3 regions of the Paenibacillus sp. FSL E2-0190 genome follow, and region 3 is predicted to be linked to each of the others. Evidence: riboswitches for the same ligand, from Rfam matches in the RefSeq annotation. Region 3 holds a riboswitch; each other region holds the start of a gene.

Region 1 (3,281 bases), 390 kb from region 3:
ATTCCTTTGAGTTTCAGTCTTGCGACCGTACTCCCCAGGCGGAGTGCTTACTGTGTTAACTTCGGCACCAAGGGTATCGAAACCCCTAACACCTAGCACTCATCGTTTACGGCGTGGACTACCAGGGTATCTAATCCTGTTTGCTCCCCACGCTTTCGCGCCTCAGCGTCAGTTACAGCCCAGAAAGTCGCCTTCGCCACTGGTGTTCCTCCACATATCTACGCATTTCACCGCTACACGTGGAATTCCACTTTCCTCTTCTGTACTCAAGCCACCCAGTTTCCAGTGCGACCTCAGGTTGAGCCCAAGGTTTAAACACCAGACTTAAATAGCCGCCTGCGCGCGCTTTACGCCCAATAATTCCGGACAACGCTTGCCCCCTACGTATTACCGCGGCTGCTGGCACGTAGTTAGCCGGGGCTTTCTTCTCAGGTACCGTCACTCCGGTAGCAGTTACTCTACCGGACGTTCTTCCCTGGCAACAGAGCTTTACGATCCGAAAACCTTCATCACTCACGCGGCGTTGCTCCGTCAGGCTTTCGCCCATTGCGGAAGATTCCCTACTGCTGCCTCCCGTAGGAGTCTGGGCCGTGTCTCAGTCCCAGTGTGGCCGTTCACCCTCTCAGGTCGGCTACGCATCGTCGCCTTGGTGGGCCGTTACCCCACCAACTAGCTAATGCGCCGCAGGCCCATCCCTCAGTGACAGATTGCTCCGTCTTTCATTCTTCTCTCAGGAGAAAAAAGAAATTATCCGGTATTAGCTACCGTTTCCGGTAGTTATCCCAGTCTGAAGGGCAGGTTGCCTACGTGTTACTCACCCGTCCGCCGCTAAGTCACTTTGAAAGCAAGCTTTCAAAGTGACTCCGCTCGACTTGCATGTATTAGGCACGCCGCCAGCGTTCGTCCTGAGCCAGGATCAAACTCTCCAATTAGTATTGAAAAGAGCGATATGCTCATTTTGAAACATCTGACGAGAAAATTAATTCTCTAATTTTGGATTTCACTTGCGTGATTTCCTACTCACTCGTTGTTCAGTTTTCAAAGATCAAGTTCTCGTTGGCGCCGTTTAATGTCTCAGCAGCAACTCTTATAATATATCATGTTGTTTTCAGAAATGCAAGCTTTATTTTTCGAAGCTTTTTATCAGCCTCGTCTATATCGCCTGTACGCTGTCTAACAACGCTTACCTATAATACCCCAACTATTAATAGAAAAGCAACCCCTAATATAAAAATAAACAACTGGCTTAATAATTAAGCCAGTTGTTTATTTAATAGAGTTATGTTTCTAGCGACGAACTTAATAGTATTTTGCCGCAGTATATTTGGTTGAGGCTTTAATTAAATCGGTTTTCTTATCACTCTTTGCAAGTCCTGCATCCACTGTAGTATCAATGGTAACCCACTTCCCATTAAGCAACACTTCGTTCCATGCATGATATTGCGTAACGTAGCTTGTATTCCCCATTACCAACTTAGCAGGAACATCTACACTCCGCAGCATTGCGGCAAAAAGAGAAGCGTAATCATAGCAAATCCCTTTTTTAGTAGTCAATGTCTTATCGATGCTTGGAATATAATCAGTAGTTACACTATTAGCAAGAGAGTAATCATATTGTACATTCGCAACTACATAGTTATAGATCGCTTTAACTTTCTCTTCGTCTGTTGTTTTGCCTTGTACTAATTGTTTAGCTTTGACAATCGCTTTATCAGAAGAACTCCATTTCACATTCTGTACGGAGCCCAAATATACGGAATTCGAGTCACTCATGGTTACGTCTACTACTTCGGAATATAATGCTTTGTATTTATTGCCGGTTGTGTTCTCCAGAACAGAAACCTTATAAGTCCCATTTCCTTGTTGCAAAGGGAAGTCCTCAGCTTGTCCAGAAGCATACAAGTTATATGTATAGCTGCTGTTATCTTTGGTGATCATGAGTTTGATTCTTTTATCTTTCGGAATATCATAGTTAATACCAATAACACCTTGGGCCACTTTGGATGTAATCAACCAGCTGGCATCTGCACTTGCAGCTTGAGCTGTACTTACCGGAACTGAAGTCATTAGGACGAACAACGCCACCAGCATAAAATAAACCTTTTTCACGGATAAAACTCCTTTCGGTAGCTGGCTGCCATCCTTTCGGGAAGGCCCTTTAGCTTTGCGTCCCTACCTTTCGATAGGTTTGCCGTTATCGTATAAGCTCTATCTGTTCTAGCTTTACTAGATATAATTGATAGAATCCATTTGAAACAAACAAAAAAAGCCTCTTCATTCGGTAGCTGGCTGCCATCCTTTTGGGAAAAGGCCCTTTAGCTTTGCGTCCCTACCTTTCGGAAGGTTTGCCGTTATCGTGTTTAGCTTTCATAGTATAATACTATCATATTTATAGGTGTGAACAAGACCTAATTTACTAGATTACCCATTATTTTATAAATATCTCCCGGTATTTGTGTTTTCTTGTCATTCACTATTCTCCTTTTGTTAATTTGGCATGAACAATCAGCCGATGCGTTGGATTCACTAGCGGATCACATGTAATCAGAGTAAGAATCTTATCCTTGTCATTCCCGTCAAGAACGGAGACATCACTCGGATCTACAACAGAAATATCATACACCTCATAGTTAAACACCTGATCACTAGTCTTTACCGTGATAACATCCCCCACAACAACCTCATTCAATCTGTTAAACAAACGACCCGTAGTTCGAGCCCGATGCGCCGCGATTGCAGCATTCCCGATCTCTCCAAGGGGTGCCGTTTCTTTCATATGGGCTGCAGCATGTTTCATATTAGCTTTTGTAGCCCCTTCTAATACAGGCAGCTTCAAATCAATCTTATCGATTTCAATTAGTGCGATTACTTTGCCACCGACTGCAATCTCCGGTTCAGGCTTTTCTGTCTCTTGGGGTTGGGGCTGTGCCTGGGCATCCAGAACCGATTCCTCTGCTAACAGCTGAGTAACTTCAGCATACCTGCTCTTCAGATCTGGCTGGGGAGTACTATCGGCAGTGCTTAGTTCAGCCGTTTCTAATAACTTCTCCTGCTGCCTGTCGTTGTACCACTCGTTAGCTGTCGGATATAACATGATAAGTATCCCAGCCAGTATGAGTAGATAGGAGAATTTACGCAATGTTATTCACCTCCGTATATTGTTTCTATGGTTATATACAAATCAAGCAGAAACAGCTACTTGCCTTTAAGCATAGCAACTCCTTCTGCCTGAAATTAATGTTTAAAATACCCATTTACGACTTCCAAAGAAATTGATGATC
Region 2 (3,281 bases), 690 kb from region 3:
ACCAGTTCTGTGAATGTTGTAGCTCAGTATACCGGGGTCACTGTACCCTATGTCGGTTACGCTATGAATTTCGCGGTTTCCAAAGCTGGAAGTGTAGTCCTCATGATCGTGCCTGGCTTGATGCTTCTGCTCTATGCTCTGTATACCTCTTGGAAGGCTGTAGCTGCATTAGAAAAGAAAAATGCTGCCCTACTGCCAGCCTCACCGCCCCCAACAGAAACACAGCCCTAAGTTGATTGTCCACTTCCGCTTACGAACCGGAAGATACAATATATAAATTTTATAAAAAATTCAAACACAAATTTGAGGAGGAATTTTATTATGGGTATCAAGAAAACATTGGGTCTTGGCGTAGCATCTGCAGCACTGGGTTTATCATTAATCGGCGGAGGAACCTTCGCATACTTTAGCGACACTGCGCAAAGCACAGCTACATTCGCAGCGGGCACGCTCGATCTGAACTCCGACCCTTCTGTCATCGTTAATATTCCTAACCTGAAACCAGGTGATACGGTAACTAAATCCTTCAAATTGAAAAACGATGGTTCGCTCGATATCGGATCTATTATTCTGAATACATCGACTCAAATCACGGATGCTAAAGGAGATAACTACCTGGATTTAGCCGAGTTCATTAAAGTTAAATTCCTTAGAAATAATGATAAAGGAGTACCTATCGTCTCTCCTGAAAATGTAGTTTATGAGACTACACTTGCTGCTTTAAAAAGTCAGCATCCGGATCTCGTAAAAAATACAGGTTGGGATCAACTCTTTACCGAAGCATCCGGTATTAAAGCCGGTACCAACGACAGCTTCTCCGTCCAATTCGAATTTGTGGAAAATAACCAAGATCAAAATATTTTCCAAGGCGATAGCTTAACACTGACTTGGGATTTCGTAGCTAAACAAGGTGCGAAAAAAGACTACTAAGATCAATAAAGTAATTTAATAAAATACTCGAAGAGCAGCAGATCCTGAATCCGGCCACGGATAAGCAGATTGCTGCTCTTCTCTTTACAATAAACTTTGTCCGATTTATTGATATTTGCTATACTAATAACAAAAATTACGGAGGGGCGTCAGCATAGTGCCACAGAATATGGGCCAACGTATCCAGCAGCTCCGCCTAGACAAGGGTTTCTCCCTATCTGAGCTTGCGGACAGAGCAGATGTGGCTAAGTCGTATCTTAGCAACGTGGAGAGAAACATCCAATCCAATCCATCCATCCAGTTTATCGAAAAAATCGCTGACGCGCTTCAGGTATCCATTCATGCCCTACTCTATGGAGAACCCAATGATGCAGAGGAATCACATTTAGATTCGGAATGGTTCCGATTGGTGCAGGAAGCTATGGACTCAGGCATTAGCAAACGCGAATTCAAAGAATTTCTGGACTATCAGAAATGGAAGCTCGATCAAAAGGATTAATACTTCCTACTAATCTGGTACGATCCTCTCTTCTACTAAATCATATCGAAAAAGGACACAGCGAAGAACCGCTGTGCCCTTTTTCGATATGTAACCCCTCTAATGTATTACTGCACGATCTGCACAGTTTTCTCATGAAAGAACTGGCGGATTTCATCTGCCTTAATGCCAGCCTTCTTAGCTGCTAATAATAAATGTACCCACTCTTGATCCAGATCAATAAACTGCTGTTCTCTGTTGCTACCCTGGTTGGACTTTTCCAAAAAATCTCCCCCTAAGATTTTACGTCCCCAGGCAATCCGGCTGTCATAGTATCTCTACCTTAGACCCGCGACTTTGTGCCCCTGCCTTTCGGCAAGTTTACCTTTTACTGGACCCTTTTCACGAAAGGATCTGCTTAAAAAACTATAAAATTACTATCTGCAATAACATTATACAAAAAGAAAGCGGAAAAGTGTGTCGATTCCTGGTTACTTTCTATTTTAAAAACGAAAAATAAAAGATTTTTTTTCAAAGATCTTGTCCGATTATCACGATACTCGTCCGTTACATAAAATAAATTGTACTAGCAAAATAAATATTTACTGACCTAATAGTTAAAAATAAGGATAATAGAATCATTTTAATAGGCCTTTAGAATGGGTAATGAGAAGAAACACCCTTCTTTTCATTAGAACAAGCTAACCCATACCATTTTGCGAACGTATTGGACGAAAGAATGAATTGATTACAGTGGCCGAAAGTAGCACAATAAGATGAGAAATGAAACCGCAATCATCACAGCTCCAGTAAGCGTTGACACAAAATGTCACGTATGGAGTTCATCCGTTAAGGAGGATGTATTCATGGCAGCCAAAGAGCCCTATAACGAATCCATTTGGAGTAAGTATTACGGACCCAATTTAGGCTACATTCAAGAAAGATATGAACAGTTTGTGAAAGATCCCTCCACCGTAGAAAATAATTATCGCGAGCTTTTTACAAATTCGGGACCTCCTCCCCTAACTCCGGATAGCGAACCGGCTCCTCAGCCGCGCATCTCGGGAGACACCGAATGGCTTAGAAAAGCAGTAAGAGCTTCCAAGCTAATCGCCAATATTCGTATATATGGCCATATGGCCGCTGAAATTGATCCGCTGGTACGCGATCAGAATCCCATGGCAAAATATCTTGAGCTTGAAACCTATGGGCTGACCCGCGAAGACCTGATCGCACTGCCTGCCACGCTTATATGGGAAAATGCGCCGAATGATGTGCATACCGGATGGGATGCCGTGCAACGTATGCGTCAGGCATACACCAAGACTATCGCCTATGAATTCGGGCATGTGCATGAAGAAAAAGAACTGCAATGGCTAAATAGACAGGCAGAATCCACCAGCTCACCAGCACCCCTAAATAATACAGAACGCAAAGAGCTCCTGAACCGCCTGATTCAGGTAGAGCAATTTGAAACCTTCCTCCACAAGACTTTTGTAGGTCAGAAGCGTTTCAGTCTTGAAGGCAATGATGCTCTTGTGCCGATGTTAGATGAAATCGTACGTGCTGCTGCACATGACGGTGCGGAGCATATTTTGATGGGCATGGCGCATCGCGGCCGCCTCAACGTTCTTGCACATATTTTGGGCAAACCTTATGATATCATATTTTCAGAGTTTCATCATTCTCCGAACAAGGAGCTTTTCCCTTCCGAAGGCTCCACAGGCATTAACTATGGTTGGACAGGTGATGTGAAATACCATCTCGGTGCAGACCGTGCTGTCCGTGAAGGAGAAACGGTACGCACAAGAATAACACTAGCGAATAACCCAAGTCACTTGGAATTCGTCAATCCTGTCGTGGAAGGTTTCAC
Region 3 (3,281 bases):
CGGACGCTATCGCTCTTACAGTTCCAAAATCCCCCTCCGTCACTCCATTCCCTTATCTTAAGTTTCTAAGCAATTTATAAAGTTAGGTACTCTGATTATATACCGCAGTAGCAGTAGCATTTGTAGTTGTCATTGTCTCTGTGGTGGCAACTAGTCTTGCTCTTGTAGTTGCAGTTGTTCTTACAGTTGTTGCAGTTGCAGCTGCCTCCCCCGGAGCAGAAACAAATCTTTAGAAAAACGTGCTTGCTTCCGGCTGGTACAGCCCGGTACGCACGGATCAAGTATTAAGAAGAAGTTGGTTAGGTTAAGAACGGAAAGGGAATTTGGAACTGTAGAAACGGAGTGTTCGCCCGAAAGATTTCCGTAGGAAAGCTAGCTTCGAAAGCATATGCTATCCTCGGATTTCTACCGCGAGAAGCGGTTCAATCAGGAAATCTGAGGATAACAGCGATCGGAAGTCCAAAATCCCTTGGAGTGGTTTCTACCTAACAAATTTTTTTAGTGCATCCGCTCGAAATAAGGCTAAGTGGAAGCTGACGTTTTGATAACAATTCAAATATGCTCGATTTCCATAATTCAAGGAGGGTTCATTCTATGAAAATGGTACTTCTATCAGGCGGTTCAGGTAAACGGTTATGGCCGTTGTCCAACGACTCACGTTCAAAGCAATTTCTAAAGGTACTTGAAAGCCCTCAAGGTGAACCAGAATCCATGGTACAACGTGTCTGGAGACAGCTGGAGGAAGCAGGGATGGCAGAATCATCTTATCTGGCCACCGGCCGTGGCCAAGTAGAAATGATACAAAGCCAACTGGGAAGTCATGTGCCGATTATCGTTGAACCGGAGCGTCGGGATACTTTTCCGGCTATCGCCTTAACAGCTACCTATCTTTATTCAGTGGCAGGTGTTTCTCCAGCGGAGACGGTAGCAATATTGCCTGTTGACCCTTATGTAGAAGCATCTTTTTTCGATACCATAGCTATGCTTGAGGGGACCATGCTGGAAAGTGGAGCAAATCTGGCTCTAATGGGTGTTGTTCCTGAACATGCCTCAGAGAAATACGGATATATTATTCCTACCACCGAAGAGGCGGGGGAAAATGGTTTTATGAAGGTGAGTCACTTTCAAGAGAAACCTGACCGCATACAAGCAGAACAGCTCATCGAGCAAAATGCCTTGTGGAATTGCGGAGTGTTTGCCTTCCGCTTAGGGTACTTGTTAGATATTTTGCAGCGTAAAGGGTTGCCTTTAGGATATGAAGAATTGCAGAAGCAGTATAAGCTATTGTCTTCCATCAGTTTTGATTATGAAGTGGTGGAGAAAGAAGAACATATTGTGGTGCAGCCGTATGATGGATTCTGGAAGGATCTTGGAACGTGGAATACGCTGACAGAGGAAATGAGCAGCAAGCATGTAGGAAAAGGTTTTGTGACGGCGGATTCTGAGGGGACTTGCTTGATTAATGAGCTGGACATTCCGATTACGGTAATTGGTGCGAAGGATCTGATCATTGCGGCTAGCCCGGATGGGATTCTAGTTACCCATAAAGCTGAGAGCCCACGGATTAAAGAAGTGCTGAAGACCTTTGAACAAAGACCGATGTACGAGGAACGCCGTTGGGGTCATTACAAAGTTATTGATTATGTGAAATATGATGAAGGCAATGAAGTGCTGACCAAACGGATTTTTATATCCGAGGGGAATAATATCAGCTATCAATTACATCGCAAGCGTAGTGAAATTTGGACAATCGTCAGCGGCGAAGCAAGTATTGTGCTGAATGAGAAAAAACATAATGTGAAGGCTGGGGACGTGGTACGTATACCGGAAGGAACGAAGCACGCGATCCTTGCTTTGACGGATGTTGAGTTTATAGAGGTACAGACGGGGTCTGAATTAGTAGAAGAAGATAACATACGTATTACTTTAGACTGGAATGATATAGAACTACAACAATTCATTTCATAGGTCTAACCTATCTATTTAACCAATTCAAAATTTCTTGAAACAGGTAAATTGACTCAATTATCAAAAAAAGTCATAAAAACACTAAATATATCATTAATTGTCGTCGATACTTACGGTAAGAGAGATTATTTCTCTTAAATTGAAAAGGCAAACCTATCGAAAGGTAGGGACGCAAAGCTATAGGGCCTTCGAAAGAGTGGCAGCCTGGCTACCGAAAGGGAGATTATTTTGAAAGCTTACCGTACGTATCGATTGTTTGGTGCATTTCTGTCACTCGTCCTGTTTCTGACTGCACTTCCGCTTGCTGTTGGAATTTCGCCGTCTGTTGTCATAGCTGCTTCAAATTCTGGAACGCCAGTTACCCCAGGTGCCTCACCTGAAGCCGTAAAGCTGCTTAACTATTTTTACTCGATCTCAGGAAAAGGTATTATTGCCGGTCAACATGACTATTTAGAAAGTCCAGATGAAATTAACAATATGCTGAAGGGAACCAGCGGACAATATGCGGCTCTTCACGGTTATGAAATGGGTGCGATCAGTGGCCAGTCCGAAGCAACGATGGCTTGGCAACGTCAAAATGTGGTGAACAGCGCCATCAACTGGAATAAAGCGGGCGGGATCGTAGCTATGACTTTTCATGCTAACCTGCCGGGCACCTCTTATGACTGGGATAATGTGAAAAAAACACTTAGCCAGAGTGAGTTCGATAGTTACGTTACACCGGGTACCAAGCAATATAACAATCTGATCGCTGAGCTTGATAAGGTGGCCGTCTCTTTAAAAAGCTTGCGCGATGCCAACGTTCCGGTGCTTTGGAGACCCTATCATGAAATGAACGGGAACTGGTTCTGGTGGGGGAAGAAAAATAACTTTTCTAAACTATGGAATATTATGTATGACCGTTTTGTTAACGTTCATAAATTAAATAATTTGTTATGGGTATGGAGTCCGAATGCTCCCAATGTTTGGTCAGATCCTTATGCGCTAACTTATCCAGGTGCTGATAAAGTAGATATTCTGGCAGCAGATATATACGAAAATGATTACCAGCAAAAATACTATGACAGCTTATTGAGTCTAGCCGCAGGCAAACCGATTGCGATCGGGGAAAATGGTGAAATGCCTAATCTGGAGAAGCTTCAGCAATCGCAAAGTAAATGGACGTATATGATGAGCTGGGGAAAAATGCTCTACGAGAATAACAGTGCAGACACAATCAAAACATTTATGAATAGCAACTATACCCTGACCAGAGATAAATTAAATACTGGTCTGGCACCGACACCTAGCGCCGCACCAGCGCCGGCACCTTC

The links. Region 3 has a riboswitch for cyclic di-GMP ahead of NST25_RS04785 (glycosyl hydrolase). Riboswitches for the same ligand answer to the same signal wherever they lie in the genome.
Region 1: it holds a riboswitch for cyclic di-GMP, as region 3 does, so the genes downstream of both, NST25_RS03210 (transglutaminase-like domain-containing protein) here and NST25_RS04785 (glycosyl hydrolase) in region 3, are expected to answer to the same signal.
Region 2: it holds a riboswitch for cyclic di-GMP, as region 3 does, so the genes downstream of both, NST25_RS01890 (anti-repressor SinI family protein) here and NST25_RS04785 (glycosyl hydrolase) in region 3, are expected to answer to the same signal.

The regions. Positions count from the first base shown of each region.
Region 1 is NZ_CP150306.1:736,138-739,418, reverse strand. Features, by position in the region: rRNA gene NST25_RS03215 (16S ribosomal RNA) at 1-932, opposite strand, end outside; gene NST25_RS03210 (transglutaminase-like domain-containing protein) at 1,300-2,109, opposite strand; cyclic di-GMP riboswitch class I at 2,123-2,203, opposite strand; cyclic di-GMP riboswitch class I at 2,278-2,360, opposite strand; gene NST25_RS03205 (class D sortase) at 2,474-3,139, opposite strand; gene NST25_RS03200 (GtrA family protein) at 3,242-3,281, opposite strand, start outside.
Region 2 is NZ_CP150306.1:431,914-435,194, reverse strand. Features, by position in the region: gene NST25_RS01905 (signal peptidase I) at 1-231, shown strand, start outside; gene NST25_RS01900 (TasA family protein) at 322-930, shown strand; gene NST25_RS01895 (helix-turn-helix domain-containing protein) at 1,100-1,429, shown strand; gene NST25_RS01890 (anti-repressor SinI family protein) at 1,537-1,692, opposite strand; cyclic di-GMP riboswitch class I at 1,720-1,804, opposite strand; gene NST25_RS01885 (2-oxoglutarate dehydrogenase E1 component) at 2,275-3,281, shown strand, end outside.
Region 3 is NZ_CP150306.1:1,126,882-1,130,162, forward strand. Features, by position in the region: gene NST25_RS04780 (sugar phosphate nucleotidyltransferase) at 595-1,968, shown strand; cyclic di-GMP riboswitch class I at 2,105-2,184, shown strand; gene NST25_RS04785 (glycosyl hydrolase) at 2,197-3,281, shown strand, end outside.